DNA from 3 places in the Paenibacillus sp. G2S3 genome. Region 3 is predicted to be linked to each of the others. Evidence: predicted binding sites of a transcription regulator. Region 3 holds the regulator's gene; each other region holds the start of a gene.
What was found. The regulator LexA, encoded in region 3, represses DNA repair genes until DNA is damaged. The targets are predictions, from matches to a motif close to CGAACATATGTTCG.

Region 1 (4,706 bases), 1.3 Mb from region 3:
ATGCTAAAAATCAATGGAGTGATGACCCTGCGGAATACTACCCGAGCGGTGACAAAGTAGATGTGCTGGCACTAGATATCTATGGTGGGGATTTTAAGGGAAGTCACTATGATAGTCTATGGGATCTGGGTCGTGGAAAAGTGATCGCGATTGGAGAAAATGGAGAGCTTCCGTCCCCTGCACTACTGTCTAAATCACAGCCCAAATGGTCTTATCAGATGACCTGGGGCAAGCTTCTTTATGAGAAGAACACTGATGCGGTGATAAAAGCCTTTATGAACGACAGCTTTGTATTCACACGGGAAGAGTATGCTGCTGAAGCGGCGATTGTGGCTGCTAAGGGAGATAGTGTACTGCAGAGTGGACTATGGGGGCAATATTACAATAACATGAACCTTAGCGGCGCTCCTGCGCTGACGCGAACCGATGCTAACATTCAATTTTCGTGGAAACAGGGTTCGCCCGATCCGACCATTCGTGTCGACGCTTTCTCTATACGTTGGAGTGGCAAGCTAACTGCAGCTTATAGTGAGACTTATACTATTTACTCCTCCTCTGATGACGGGGTGCGGGTGTGGATTGATGGAGTGCTGATTATTGATAGCTGGGTGAATCAGAGTGGACAGGAGCGAAAGGGTACCGTGAATCTGATTGCAGGCAAGCTGCATGAAGTAAAGGTGGAGTACTATGAGAATGAAGGTGACGCGCGAATTGTATTGCAGTGGGAAAGTCCTAGCCAACCCAAGGGGATTATTCCAGCAGGAGCGTTCTATCTTCCATAAGAGAGCGAAAAAAGCCCCGAATTTCGGGGCTTTTTTTAATGTGAAAGGGTCTTAAATTTGTTCGCGGTAGCTAATGTTGTTGGCGATCTTCTCGTCACGAACGGCTTTGCGAAGAACATCTTTGACCGTTTGGGCATTATGGATTTTTCGAAAAAGAAGCTGAGGCGCTGAAGCATCATCAGAAAATACAGTTAATGTACCGATACCGAGCATCCGGTCCATGATAGATTGTGCTACGGATAAATCGCGTACACGCAGTAATTCAATCTCTTCGACATTTTTACCGATAAGTCCGGTCTTTACCATAATGCGCTGGCTTGTAATAGTATACGTAGTCGTGTTTAGGCGTACGATTCCTTTAAGACGATCAGAGATGCTGGCAGGTTTACCCTTCCAGAGCACGACTTCTTGAATAGCATTTTGATTTGCTGATGGACGGCGGGCGGTCACTGGAGCGGTGCCGTCAATGCTGGATCCACATTCCCCGCAAAATTTAGCGCCCTGCTTATATTCTGATCCGCAGGTTGTGCAATAAGCCATAAATACTCTCCTTCCCTCATTACAATTGAAATAATTATAACATAATAGTCATTTTACATAAATTTCATTTGCGCTTTACACAAACCGACATTATTCTGTTAAGTGGAGGGATAAATAATGAAAAAAGTGTTACTAATAGGAACGCTAATGTTGACAATCATCCTTAGCGCCTGCAGCAATAATAATTCAACTTCATCGGCACCTGCCTCAGAAGAAGAAGTGCAGGAGACCGTGCAAAACTTCTACAGTGAAATGTCTAAACTTGATGAATTAGGAAAATCATCTTTAGCGGGATTCAACGAAGCTATTGCCGCTTATTCAGCAGGAGAAATTTCGGACAGGCAGCTGGAGAAGAAGATTAACGAATTCCAGAAGACCGCAACAGACCTATCTAATCAGGCTGAGAAAGTGAAAATCTCCTCTAGCTTGCCCGAAGACATTCGGAAGCTGCTTGAGGAGTCCAAAATTGCTTTTCAAAGTGCTTATTCTCTAAAAGAACAGGCCTCTCAAGGTGCTGATTCCGCAGAGGTCACTGCTGAGCAGTTCGAGGAATTGAATCAGAACGCTGACGTAGCGATGTTATACGGCATTTCCAAGCTTAATGAAGCAAGAGAAGCAACAGGACTCATCGATGCAGATGGTCAGTCCACCACTGAGTCAGGGAACGTTCAAGAATAGATCGAAAGTTAGACGCTGTACAGTTCAACTGTCAGCGTCTTTTTGATGCGATTTTGAGCTTGAGCAGAGGTATCACTGCCAATCCTATAAATAAGCCAGCTACGATTCCTTTTGTGAGGTCTGAGAGCGTATTACTTTGATATACGACTAGATATTCATTATTATACAACTTTTAGATAAAAGAGAAGGATTTTAAAGTGGTATCTTTTTCCTGATTATTGATTATTCAGCGAAGGTGTGGATATAATACAAACATACGTTCGTGTATAGCGGAATAAGTATAGAATTAGGGAGGGATTACCATGGGCAAAAAGCTGGAGAAAAACGGACTGTGGGAAAGCAGTCGCATGATGCTGCCGGAGCACAAGGTAAGAATTATAAGGGATGAACGGGAGACGCTGCGCCGCATCAAGCCTATTCTGGATGAGCAGAAGCTGGAGGAGATCGAATGTACACTGGCCTTATCGTTACGGAGTCATGTGCGCGTGACTGTTGTACTGTTTGATCCCTTTGAGAATACGACACTAAGTGGTTTTGTGACTTCCATTCACACCCACTCGCGTGAGTTTAAGCTGCAGTGGGCGGAGGAATGGAAGTGGATCGATGTGGATGATATTGTTGAGGTTTACATCGTCTAATGCTGAGAACCGCTGCCTTCACTTTTTTCATAAGCAATTAGGGTCACGGTTGGATTGCCGGTCAGATGTGCAATGGAAGCCTCAGCATTACGAATAATCTCGAGTGCTTCTTCCTGCTCGCTCAGGGCAGCAACTTTATAGCTATCGCTATGAATGTCCATATATGTTCCCACCTTTCGCAAATATTTTGCCCTTTTTTGTGGAATTGATCCAAGGTGGAGAAGCTGTGAATAGGTACTTTACAGGGTAGATCTCGGGGATACCGGGGTCTTTTTTTTAAATATAAGAAAGTTATGCATCTATCCTTTATGTCTTATATTTCTCGCTTAAACGCTTATCGTCCTTCCTTATATGGACGCCGAAGACGTTTATGCTTGTGTGTTAAGGCAAGCAGGGATATTAGTACAAGCGAATGGGGAGCCGGGATCATTGATTATACCAAGGGGTGATTCTATGCTGACTTTAGATCAAGTGAGGGATAAATCGGCGGCGAGGCTTGTTGGGCTTCATCCTGTTTTGACAGCAGGGGCGAAGGCTTTGATTCAGCAAAGTTATGCCAGAGGAGTGGCCATCGTGATTACTCAGGGGTTGCGGTCAATTGCGGAACAAAATGCCTTATATGCGCAGGGCAGAAGTAAGCCGGGACCTATAGTTACCAATGCCAAAGGGGGAACCAGCTATCACAATTATGGCCTTGCGTTTGACTTTGCGCTTTTGCTGCCGGATGGAAATAGTCTTTCCTGGGATATGAATCGTGATGGTGATAAAGATAAGATAGCGGACTGGCAAGAGGTTGTACAGGTGGGCAAACAGCTAGGGCTTGAATGGGGAGGGGACTGGACGTCTTTTAAAGATTATTCCCATCTGCAGATGGCCTTCGGCTTAACCACGACTCAACTTCGGGCAGGTATACGTCCTACGACGGATCAGGTCAATGAAGCTTTAAAAAGGATTACTGGGGAGGATGACCAGGTGAACAAAGACGTTAAAGTAACGATAACCTTGAATGGCAGTAAACTTACGGATGGTGTTCTTGATACTGGTATAACGTACGTGCCTATACGAGTTCTGGCTGAGGCGCTTGGAGCAAAGGTCACGTATGATGCAGCGAGCAAGACAGTGAATGTGGTAAAAGAGTAGAGCTATTCATGTATAGACAATGCCACCCAAGGGGAAATTATCAATGATAACTAACCATAAAGGGAGGCATAACGTTGTGAATAAGCTGATAACAAGCCTTGCATGCTGCACTGTACTGTCGATGAGTGTAATGGGAGCTAGTTACGCTAATCCAATCGGGTCAGCTGCTTTAGGCGGTATCCCGAACGCGAATACGGGCATGGATGGTACTGTGAATAACACTCGGATGATGAATACAGAAGGCAATCTAATGAACGGCACCACGGGAACGATGAATCAGCATGAGAGCATTATGAGAGATAAGATTCGCACAGGGGAAAATTACAGACCTAACACCAATAACTACAATGAAAATTACACCCGGGATAACTACAACAGAAATACGGTAACTCCACTATCCAACACTACAACGGATGGTAGATATCGGGCAACCAGCACAACTACGAATACTGGTACTACCAGCAGAGGATCTAATTGGGGTTGGCTCGGTTTGTTTGGACTTTTGGGCCTCGTCGGAATGAGAAGCAGAAGTGACGAACGCAGATAATTCACATGCCTAATAACCCGTGTCGGCACACGCTGGAGCGGGTTATTTTTAATGTGATAAAACTTTTTTTGAAAAAGGGATTGCGCGTTATCGATATTCATGATATTATATTTCTTGTCGCGTTATACGTAAACATCGTATGAAGCTACAACACATAATATGCCGGGGTGGCGGAACAGGCAGACGCACAGGACTTAAAATCCTGCGGTACGTGAGTACCGTACGGGTTCGACCCCCGTCCTCGGCATCACTGTGAAAACCTTGAGAAATCAAGGTTTTTTTGTTTTTCTTGAAGGAAAGTTTTTATTAAAAGCTAAAGGTCCTTTGTACTTAGGAATCACATCAGAGCACACAGAACTCAGGTTGGAAATACTCCTTTTC
Region 2 (4,706 bases), 1.4 Mb from region 3:
GATCGTAGAGATGACCAGTGAGACCTTGCGGCACTATGATCGTATTGGATTAGTCAAGCCATGCCATAAAGATGAATTGTCGGGATATCGATACTATTCCGAGCAGGAGCTCGTAAAGCTGCAAACCATTGAACTGCTTAAAGCAATGGATCTTACTTTAATGGATATTAAAGATATTTTGCAGCAGAATGATCTCTCTAAAGTAATTGCATTTCTAAAACAGGCAGAAAAAAGAGCAGACGATAAAATTGCTCGTCTGCAGTATGCAAAATCAAAAATTAAACGTGCCTATCTACATTATGAAAATAAGTTCCACAATGGTTATAGTCAAAGTGAAAATTACTTTGTCAGACACATAGAGGAAAGGGTAATTATGCTTTCGAATAAAATGGACAGCCCCACACTTAAGAATTTATGGGACTATCACAGACATTTCTATCAACAAATTGAAACGTCTCTGCATTCACAATTTCTGTTTGAAGATATGGCGGGAATGTTCACGACTGAAGGAATAACACGATTATTTGCTGTTTGCTTGAAATATCCGTCTTTAGAGGGGCTGACTGTGCTACCAGAAGGGGACTATCTGTGTGCAAATTGTACCGAAGAGAATAAGAATGCTGTATTAAAAAATTTACTTGAAAGGGCAAAGACGGAATACGATGTGTGTCCAGATTTTGTTCTTCATAACATTATTGTGACTGGAATATTGCAGTGGGATTATCAGATACAACTGTTCATTAAGAAACGCACATGTTAGAATAAATACAAAGGAAAAGGCTTAGGAAAAGAAAATTGTTCGATTGAAAGTCGCTAATTTAGCGGCTTTTTTTTGATTAAGGAATCACGTTTCTTACCCCTGGCTGAGGACAAGAATGTTATACTTCGCCGATTATTCTCATGAATTCTCTAATGTGAATAAATACAAATTCCACTTCAGTTAATCCATTTTCTATACATATTTTTAATAGTATATTGAGGTAAATAAAGTGATTATTCACTTTGATAAATCCGAAATTGCTTTGTCGGTATTATTTTATGGCTTCGTAAGGATTGCAAAACCATCGAAATATGGGAGTTTAAAACAGATGTTGTGCCGTAGTTAGTTTTATGAAAGGAAGGTATAAGGGTGAGTATTTATTACGCTTCAAGCAAAGAGGATATCACTAAGGATGCACTTCAAGAGTTATTTCTTTCGGTAGAATGGGAGTCTGGCAAGTATCCAAACGAGCTTTTACAAGCCATCGGAGGATCTCATTCAATTGTTACCGCTTGGGAAGGAGGAAAGCTTGTCGGTTTAATAAATGCTTTGTCAGATGGTGTTTTAACGGTATATTTTCATTATATGCTTATTAATCCGAGTTATCAGAGTATAGGTATAGGTAAGGAAATGATGAATATAATGCTTGATAGATATAAAGGGTGTAAAACAAAAGTATTAATTTCTTATCCTCATGCAAAGGATTTCTATAATAAATTTGGCTTTAATACAGAGGATGGAGCTACACCAATGTTTATCTCAGAGTTGATATGATTGAACTAACGGGGAACGTTAGTTCAACGACAACAGCGGCAGTCTAAGACTTTATTTATCAAGTCTTGGTCCGCCGCTGCTTTTTTTTAATGGATCAGTCTAAAACTTATTTTTCAAAAGCTGACGATTTTTCAATTCAAAAACCGCGTTAAATCAACGACTCCAGTCTAACACTTTATTTTTACCAAACAGTAGGGAGAGCTAGAGAATAAGTGGTAACGAGGCTGGTCTTTAGGGTGTTCATAGGGAAGAAGTTGCTATAGGACTCAGATGGCACTAAACAGAGAAAAAAGCCAATATTTTGACCGTTGCGGACTCCACAGGCGCTATTGACCCCCAACCAGCCGAAATCGGACACTTTCGCGACGAATAGCTTCACTGGAGTCCGAAAAGTTGCCAAAACAGCACAAAATTCAAGAATAGTGACTCCTGAGTCCGAATGTATTCCAGCAGAAAGATTAATTGTAGGGGAGCTAGACAATAAGCGGTAACGAGGCTGGTCTTTAGGGTGTTCATAGGGAAGAAGTTGCTATAGGACTCAGATGGCACTAAACAGAGAAAAAAGCCAATATTTTGACCGTTGCGGACTCCACAGGCGCTATTGATCTCAAACTAGCTGAGATGGGGCAATTTCGTGAAGAATAACTTCACTGGAGTCCGAAAAGTTGCCAAAACAGCACAAAATTTAAGAATAGTGACTCCTGAGTCCATAAGTAATTAGTGTAGCTAGCAGAAGCAAAAATGTTGAGTGTTGAATGCGGAATGTTGATGGTGAACGCCGACCTCCGACCCCTAACTCTACGCTCCAAACAGAAAGCATCGAACGTTACGCACCGGATATTAACAAACTAGAAATACTAAACAGCAAGTCACCAAAATACGTTGGATGCGGTTCACTTCGTAGCTGTTTTTAATGTAAATCATTAGAAAATACTAGCAAACGCATGTTCTGATTTGTACAGTTATGCTATACTGAGGGGACGAGGAACGACTGAACTTTTTCATTTGAACATTATCAAACGGTGAGTATTTCACCTTGTTTCATATACATTTTCTCCGCTACGGAAGGAGTCTATCATTTATGTCGGTAACCTTTTTACTAGGCCGATCGGGCAGTGGCAAGACAACAAAAATATGGGAGTCTATCTCCTCTTCATTAGAGAAGGAGCCTCTTGGCGCGCCAATCATTATTCTTGTACCGGAACAAGGTTCCTTTGGTGCAGAACGGGGGCTTCTGACCGTAGGCAATGTGAAGGGAAGCATTCGGGCGCAGACACTGAGCTTTTCTCGGCTTGCTTATCGAGTGAAACAGGAAACTGGGGGTAGCGCTAGTCTGCCGATCAGTGAAGAAGGTAAAAAGATGCTAATTTACAAAATCATCAGTCGACGCAAAGAGGAACTGAAATTGTTCGGTGCCTCTGCTGACAGACCGGGTTTTGTGGAACGGCTAAATCAACTGCATACGGAGATGAAGCGTTGCTGTTTGGCTTCCTCCGATTTAGAGGAGCAGTTGTCCGCAATGCGAGGCGCTATTGCAAGAAGTCCTATTCTTGAAGGCAAGCTGGATGATTTACAGCTGGTATTCAGCGATCTAGAGAAGGAGATGTCACGTCTCTACATCGATGAAGAGGATCGTTTAGCGGAACTAGCTGAGCATATTCCTGAATCCTCCTACATTCGCGGGGCGGAGATTTGGGTAGATGGGTTCCATGGGTTTACCCCGCAAGAATTCGTAGTGCTTCGTGAATTGATGCAGCAAGCATCGAAGCTGACCGTGTCACTTACACTTGATCGTTCGTATCCCTATGGAGATCAGTTGAATGAGCTTGAATTGTTTCACCCAACTGCGGTTACTTACATTAAACTGCGTGGAATAGCTGAAGAGCTAGGCATTGATGTGTGGGACGAGCTTCTGGAGCCGGCGGTTCTTCCACGTTTTGAAGAAAGTCCTGTTCTTGCTCATCTCGAACGGGGATATGACCGCCGGAAGGTCTGGATGGGTGCGGATGAACTGGCAAATGAAGCGATATCTATAGGCGCAGCAGTTTCTCACAGAGCAGAGGTTGAGGGAGCACTGCGCGAAATGATCAGACTGGCGCGAGATGAAGGTGCAAAATATGGCGAAATGGCCGTATTGATGCGTAATATTGGAGATTATGAGCAGCTGATTAAACCGTTGTTCCAAGATTACGGAGTGCCATTTTTTCTGGACCAGAAGGTAAATGAGCTGCACCATCCATTGGTAGAGTTTGTACGTTCCGCATTGGATGTGGTACGTCGACGCTGGCGCTTCGAGGATGTATTCCGCTGTGTAAAGACAGAGCTTTTGCTACCGATGGACAGTAGTATTACGCGTGAGGATATGGATGCTTTAGAGAACTATGTGCTGGCTTGTGGGATTCAAGGATATCGCTGGACGGATGGTCGTTCATGGAAAGGGATTCCTAGCTTGTCGCTGGAAGGCGGCAGACAGATGGATGAAGAACTGCTTGCTACGATGGAGCGATGCCGTGCTAGTATAACAGGTCCTCTATTTGCTTTTGAGAAACGAATACAGAAGAGTAGAAGCGGCCTTGAACTATGTACCGCAGTGTACAAGCTGCTTGATGAGACGGATGTTGCTCGAAAGCTGGAGAAACTTAGTGTTGGTTCTATGGAGAAGGGGCAACCCGAGAAAGCTAGAGAACATAGTCAGCTGTGGGGTGCAGTGCTTGATCTGCTGGATCAGATCGTCGAAATGATGGGCAACGAAAGACTGGAATTTGATGTGTTCACCGGCGTCCTAGAGACAGGACTTGCTGAGCTTAAGATGGGACTTGTTCCTCCCGCGCTCGACCAAGTACTGGTTGGTAACATGGATCGGACTCGACCAACGGGAGTGAAATACGCTTTTTTGCTTGGATTTAATGAAGGTGTTGTGCCTGCGCAGTTTAAGGAGGATGGAATTCTCTCGGAAGGCGAACGCTCCGTGCTTGAGAACGCTGGTATGGAGCTTGCTCCTGGTGCTTCTCGTAAACTGCTGGACGAGCGGTTTTTAATCTATAATGCGCTAACGACAGGAAGTCGAAAGCTCTGGATTAGCTACGCCACTGCTGATGATGAGGGCAAGGCGCTTCTTCCCTCTGAGGTAATCCGCCATTTGCATAGAATGTTCCCAAGTGTTCAAGAGCAC
Region 3 (4,706 bases):
AATGAATGTAAGCCTCTACTCAACTTTATAAAGATTGGACCAATGAAAGAAGCTCTCCAAGATGTTTGATTTCATAATCCGGCTGAATTTCCGGATCTGGCTGTTTGCCTTTTCTATTAATCCAAACCGTAGTCAAACCTGTTGCCAACCCACCACGAATATCCGTTGTAAGCTTATCTCCGACCATAACCCCTTGCTCAGGTGCAATATCTAGAAGCTCCAGAGCATGCAGAAAAATATCCTTATCCGGCTTTCCTTTGCCGAAGCTTCCAGAAATCACGATGTGATCAAAGAAAGGAACGATTTCAGGTACGCCATCTAGTTTCTCTTGTTGCAATGCAGGGCATCCATTAGTCAAAAGCAATAGCTTAACTTTTCCCTTCAGCTCTTCAAGCACTTGAATCGTTTCTTCATAGATGTAAGGTCGATTTCTACGCTCCGCTGCGAATTTAGCTGCTAACGTCTCAGCAAGACCTTCGTCCTCTACACCAAGTGCTGCAAGACCACGACGCCATGCCTCTTTACGGTATCCCGGTGCAAGCTGCTCCAATTGACGGAATTCCGGCTGTTCACCTGCAGTAAAGTTCCCCCAAAGTGCTTCAAACGGATTAATCCCAATCATTTTTGTAAATGGGTTCGTTTCGTAGGATTCATATAGTCCTATGGCTTCTTTACGCACCGCAAGTTCCAGTTCTTGTGGATCAATCGTGTCCCCGGCGGCTTCACATGCAGAACGAAATGCTTCATTGACGCTCCGATCATCCCAGAGCAGTGTATCATCAAGGTCAAATAGTACGGCGGAAATTGGCATTACAGGTCTCCCTCTCCCATGGCTGGTTAATTTCTAATCGTGAACTACTTCAATTTGGTGAGCTTTTGCGAATGCTTCCAGTCTAGTCCCCATTGCATTTGTATCATAACGATTCATAAGTCTGGTAAAAATCCATTTCGTGCGTTTGCCTTTATGCTTAATGACAACAGCTCCACGCGAAAGGATGATTTTCTCAATATCAGAAGCTGGCAGATAACGTTCGCGATTGAATTTTATAGTAGATAGTCTAGCATTCTCTACCTTCAAGTACGGACGTCGAAAGAACAGAAGCGCCGCCAGTAAGTAATACAAAACGACTCCTAGCCAGTTCATAAGCATACCATTGCCTTTGGCCTGATCCACTGAACCAATCATCCAAAACATAGTACCAAGCACCAATAACACTACTGGAAATGCAATATTACGGCCTTTAAAGGTTTCACTGTTCTTACCAGGAGACTTAGATCTAGATGCGTAAATCGTTTCCTTCCCCTGCTTCTTTCTTTGCTTGTTAATTTGCTGTGTGTTGCGTTGAACCATTCTTTCCCAAGAACGGGCCATATGCGTTCCCCCTAGTCATCCAGTAATATCTATGAAAAGGAACAGGGTGTTAATGCTTAAGCCCCTTGTTACCTTGTTCATGCTCATCATTATCGACCAATTCAATCGTATTCAACTGTGCTCGGAAGTTATTGCGAATATTCCCCAAATAAATTTCACGAAGCTTGGCGCGTTCCGCCGTTTCCTCTTGATTAAGGCCTACGCTCTTCTGTTTGCGTGCCAATTCGTTAATACGCGCGACCAACTCATCAATATTCAAAAACTTTCCCTCCCCTTATAAATTAATTCTAACTCTGCCATGAGAAAAAGAGCTTGTCAAGGTTTACTCCCTGCAAGCTCTTCATGTCCTCTTATTATGTTCTTAGAATATTAATAAATAGGTAAAGTGAGGATATCTCCAGCATTAATCTGACTGCCTTTAATACCGTTGGATTTTTTAATTCCTTCTATATATACAGCCGTCTTCATATCAGAAGGTTTATTCTCAAGTGCAATACTCCAAAGTGTATCTCCACGTTCAACCACTACGCGCTTCTCATCTTTCATTAAAGTAGTAGATCCTGCAAATACATTACCTACTACTGTAAGCCCTGATAGTACAAGCACAATAATCAATGTCAGCTTAATAACAAAATCTCTCCGGAATAAACGCATCAGTCCTTGAAGCAAATGCTCTGTAAACTCTTTAATCTGAGCAGAATTTCGGGAAATAGGATTATGTCCTAAAGATTCAACCACGGGGGCTTTATCGTAGATGCTACGGTATGTACTGTATTTTAACATGAATATCATCCTCCAAACACTTGTTCTTACTTTTGAGATTATAATAACACGAACATGTGTTTTGTTCAATACTATTTCAGAACAATTGTTCTCTTTTTTTCTGAAATTAATATTTACCATATTATTCATATAAAAAAATCACTCTTATCATTTAGATGAAGGAAACGTAATCAATACGAGACTACCATTTATTAACTCTTTCGAATTAATATTTATAATAGTTAGAACTTATGTTTGTGCGAACGGTAGTTCTATGTTATAATTTTCCCAAACATTACTATATGGGGTTGATTCCAATGTCAAAGATTTCAAGTCGCCAGCTGGCGATCCTGGAATTTATACGTAGCGAAGTCCGCAGCAAGGGTTATCCTCCTTCCGTCCGGGAGATTGGTGAAGCTGTTGGACTTGCTTCCAGCTCCACAGTTCACGGTCATTTGGATCGGCTAGAGAAGAAGGGACTTATCCGTCGAGATCCAACGAAGCCTCGTGCGATAGAATTGCTTGGCCAAGAGGATTCCGAGAATGTCCATCATTTCGCACAAACCGTCGCTCGCATTCCTGTCGTAGGTAAGGTTACCGCCGGGGTTCCTATCACTGCTACTGAGAATATTGAAGACTATTTCCCGCTTCCAACTCACTATGTTGGAGATAACAAAGTATTTATGTTATCGGTTCAAGGTGACAGTATGGTAGAAGCAGGAATTATGAATGGTGACTATGTAATTGTTCGCCAACAACAAACGGCTGACAACGGAGATATCGTTGTAGCTATGACCGAAGAAGATGAAGCAACCGTGAAGACCTTTTATAAAGAACGTGATCATATCCGTCTTCAGCCGGAGAATCCGGCGTACGAGCCTCTTCGCCTTAATCGCGTGACCATTCTCGGCAGAGTTATCGGATTATTTCGAGATATCCACTAAGCATGCACTCCTACCAATCGTAAACGGATACCGCCCTCTAAGGGATGGTATCCGTTTCTGCGAGAAGTATAAGGAAAATGTGTTGTATTAAATATATATTTTCTTAGATTTTAAAAGAGCTGTTCCGCAAATGTGGAACAGCTCTTTTTCTGCTATTTTGTTCAACTAATCCTCTTTAGAACATATGTTCTCATTGATTAAAATGGCCATTTTTAATGAATAACCGTTTAGGCGTCCTGCTCATATCCTATTTAGAAAGGAGTGTTGCGCAATGCCAAATTACCGAATTATAGTGGATCTGACGCAGCGTATGCTTTATCTTCTTGATAATGATACTGTGATCAGGGGATTCCCCGTCGGAATCGGTAAAATGTTAACTCAATCACCATTAGGTGATTTCACAATCATTAACAAACAACCCGATCCAGGTGGTCCATTTGGAGTCTTTTGGATGGGTCTATCTAAGCCTCACTATGGGATACATGGAAATAATGATCCCGCATCCATAGGGCACGAGGTTTCCCACGGTTGTATTCGTATGTACAATGAGGATGTATTAGCACTAGCTGCGATTGTTCCGATTGGAACACAAGTAACGATCAGGAATTAAATCTATCCATAGATAAACACGCCTCACTCCTAGTTCCATGGATGGGGTGTGTTTGTATTTAAGTATTTTTGATGACGAACTAGGAATTATGCGGTTATATGTCGAATATTGTTAACAGGATTTCAAATTGAAAGGAAGTGTTTAGTTTTGAACAACTCAAAAATTAGAACTCTCGTCGATTTCAAAGTCGATGCACTTGTTAAACTCTCTGGCTTATTATTAAATAACGATCAGGCTAGTGGAAAAAAAGTAAATCTGCTCACCTCATTCGGCAGCATTCAAGGGACGATCTCCCCTTCCGCCTCCAATAAAGAGGATGTATTTGACTTAAAATCTCTGATGGATGATGTCATTGTAGATGAATACATATCTTATTTAGGTGCAGAACATCCCGATAAAAATTTCAGCTATAACTTTGTAGTCCTAAACGAGGTTACTGTAAGAGTCTACGCTAATTATGAATCTCCGATCGAATACAAACAGCTAATTGTTTATACCGATCAAATCACAGCCTTCAATTTCTTATAATTTCGACGTAATTATATTAAAAAGCACTCAGGCATCTGCCCCAATTTTGCACTCAGATTGCAGAATCGGCAGATCTCTGGGTGTTTTCTTTTTTCTAAAAAGAAGCCGTTCCTAAATTTCCACGATTTTCGCTTTTAACAGATACTAGTAGAGAGAATTCAGGCATATCTTTCAATAAGCAATAAATCTTGCTCTACTGAGATAACAGGAGGTGTGATTACATGCTGATTTTCTTGATGTACATGTTTGCTATTATAGGAGTAGCCTTAATTCTAAGCGCCGTTATTCTAGAATTAAAAAAGCTATCTGCTTCTTCAGAACTTTCTAGGCTGTTAAACGCAATCTCATCTTTTAACATCATATTTACCAAAACATTTATCCCCCCCAATCAGTCTCACTTAATCGCGCTCAACGAATCTTATAAGAAAATAGCCATAGGTAGCAGTGATCCGAAGACAAGCAAAAAAGCTATAGCAAAGCTATACTCCTT

Region 1: a site for LexA is predicted at 2,250-2,263, ahead of QNH28_RS22085 (YolD-like family protein). Genes of this name have one in related genera too.
Region 2: a site for LexA is predicted at 2,472-2,485, ahead of addB (helicase-exonuclease AddAB subunit AddB). Genes of this name have one in related genera too.

What each region holds. Positions count from the first base shown of each region.
Region 1 covers NZ_CP126095.1:5,028,061-5,032,766, reverse strand. The annotation lists gene QNH28_RS22100 (glycosyl hydrolase) at 1-782, shown strand, start outside; gene QNH28_RS22095 (PH domain-containing protein) at 834-1,322, opposite strand; gene QNH28_RS22090 (hypothetical protein) at 1,440-2,000, shown strand; gene QNH28_RS22085 (YolD-like family protein) at 2,303-2,638, shown strand; gene QNH28_RS22080 (hypothetical protein) at 2,635-2,799, opposite strand; gene QNH28_RS22075 (M15 family metallopeptidase) at 3,092-3,778, shown strand; gene QNH28_RS22070 (hypothetical protein) at 3,855-4,325, shown strand; tRNA gene QNH28_RS22065 (tRNA-Leu) at 4,487-4,572, shown strand.
Region 2 covers NZ_CP126095.1:5,162,541-5,167,246, reverse strand. The annotation lists gene QNH28_RS22745 (MerR family transcriptional regulator) at 1-760, shown strand, start outside; gene QNH28_RS22740 (GNAT family N-acetyltransferase) at 1,130-1,534, shown strand; gene addB (helicase-exonuclease AddAB subunit AddB) at 2,616-4,706, shown strand, end outside.
Region 3 covers NZ_CP126095.1:3,763,462-3,768,167, forward strand. The annotation lists gene QNH28_RS16400 (HAD family hydrolase) at 26-811, opposite strand; gene QNH28_RS16405 (hypothetical protein) at 845-1,372, opposite strand; gene QNH28_RS16410 (DUF896 domain-containing protein) at 1,422-1,631, opposite strand; gene QNH28_RS16415 (LysM peptidoglycan-binding domain-containing protein) at 1,742-2,155, opposite strand; gene lexA (transcriptional repressor LexA) at 2,452-3,078, shown strand; gene QNH28_RS16425 (L,D-transpeptidase) at 3,350-3,688, shown strand; gene QNH28_RS16430 (hypothetical protein) at 3,836-4,216, shown strand; gene QNH28_RS16435 (hypothetical protein) at 4,438-4,706, shown strand, end outside.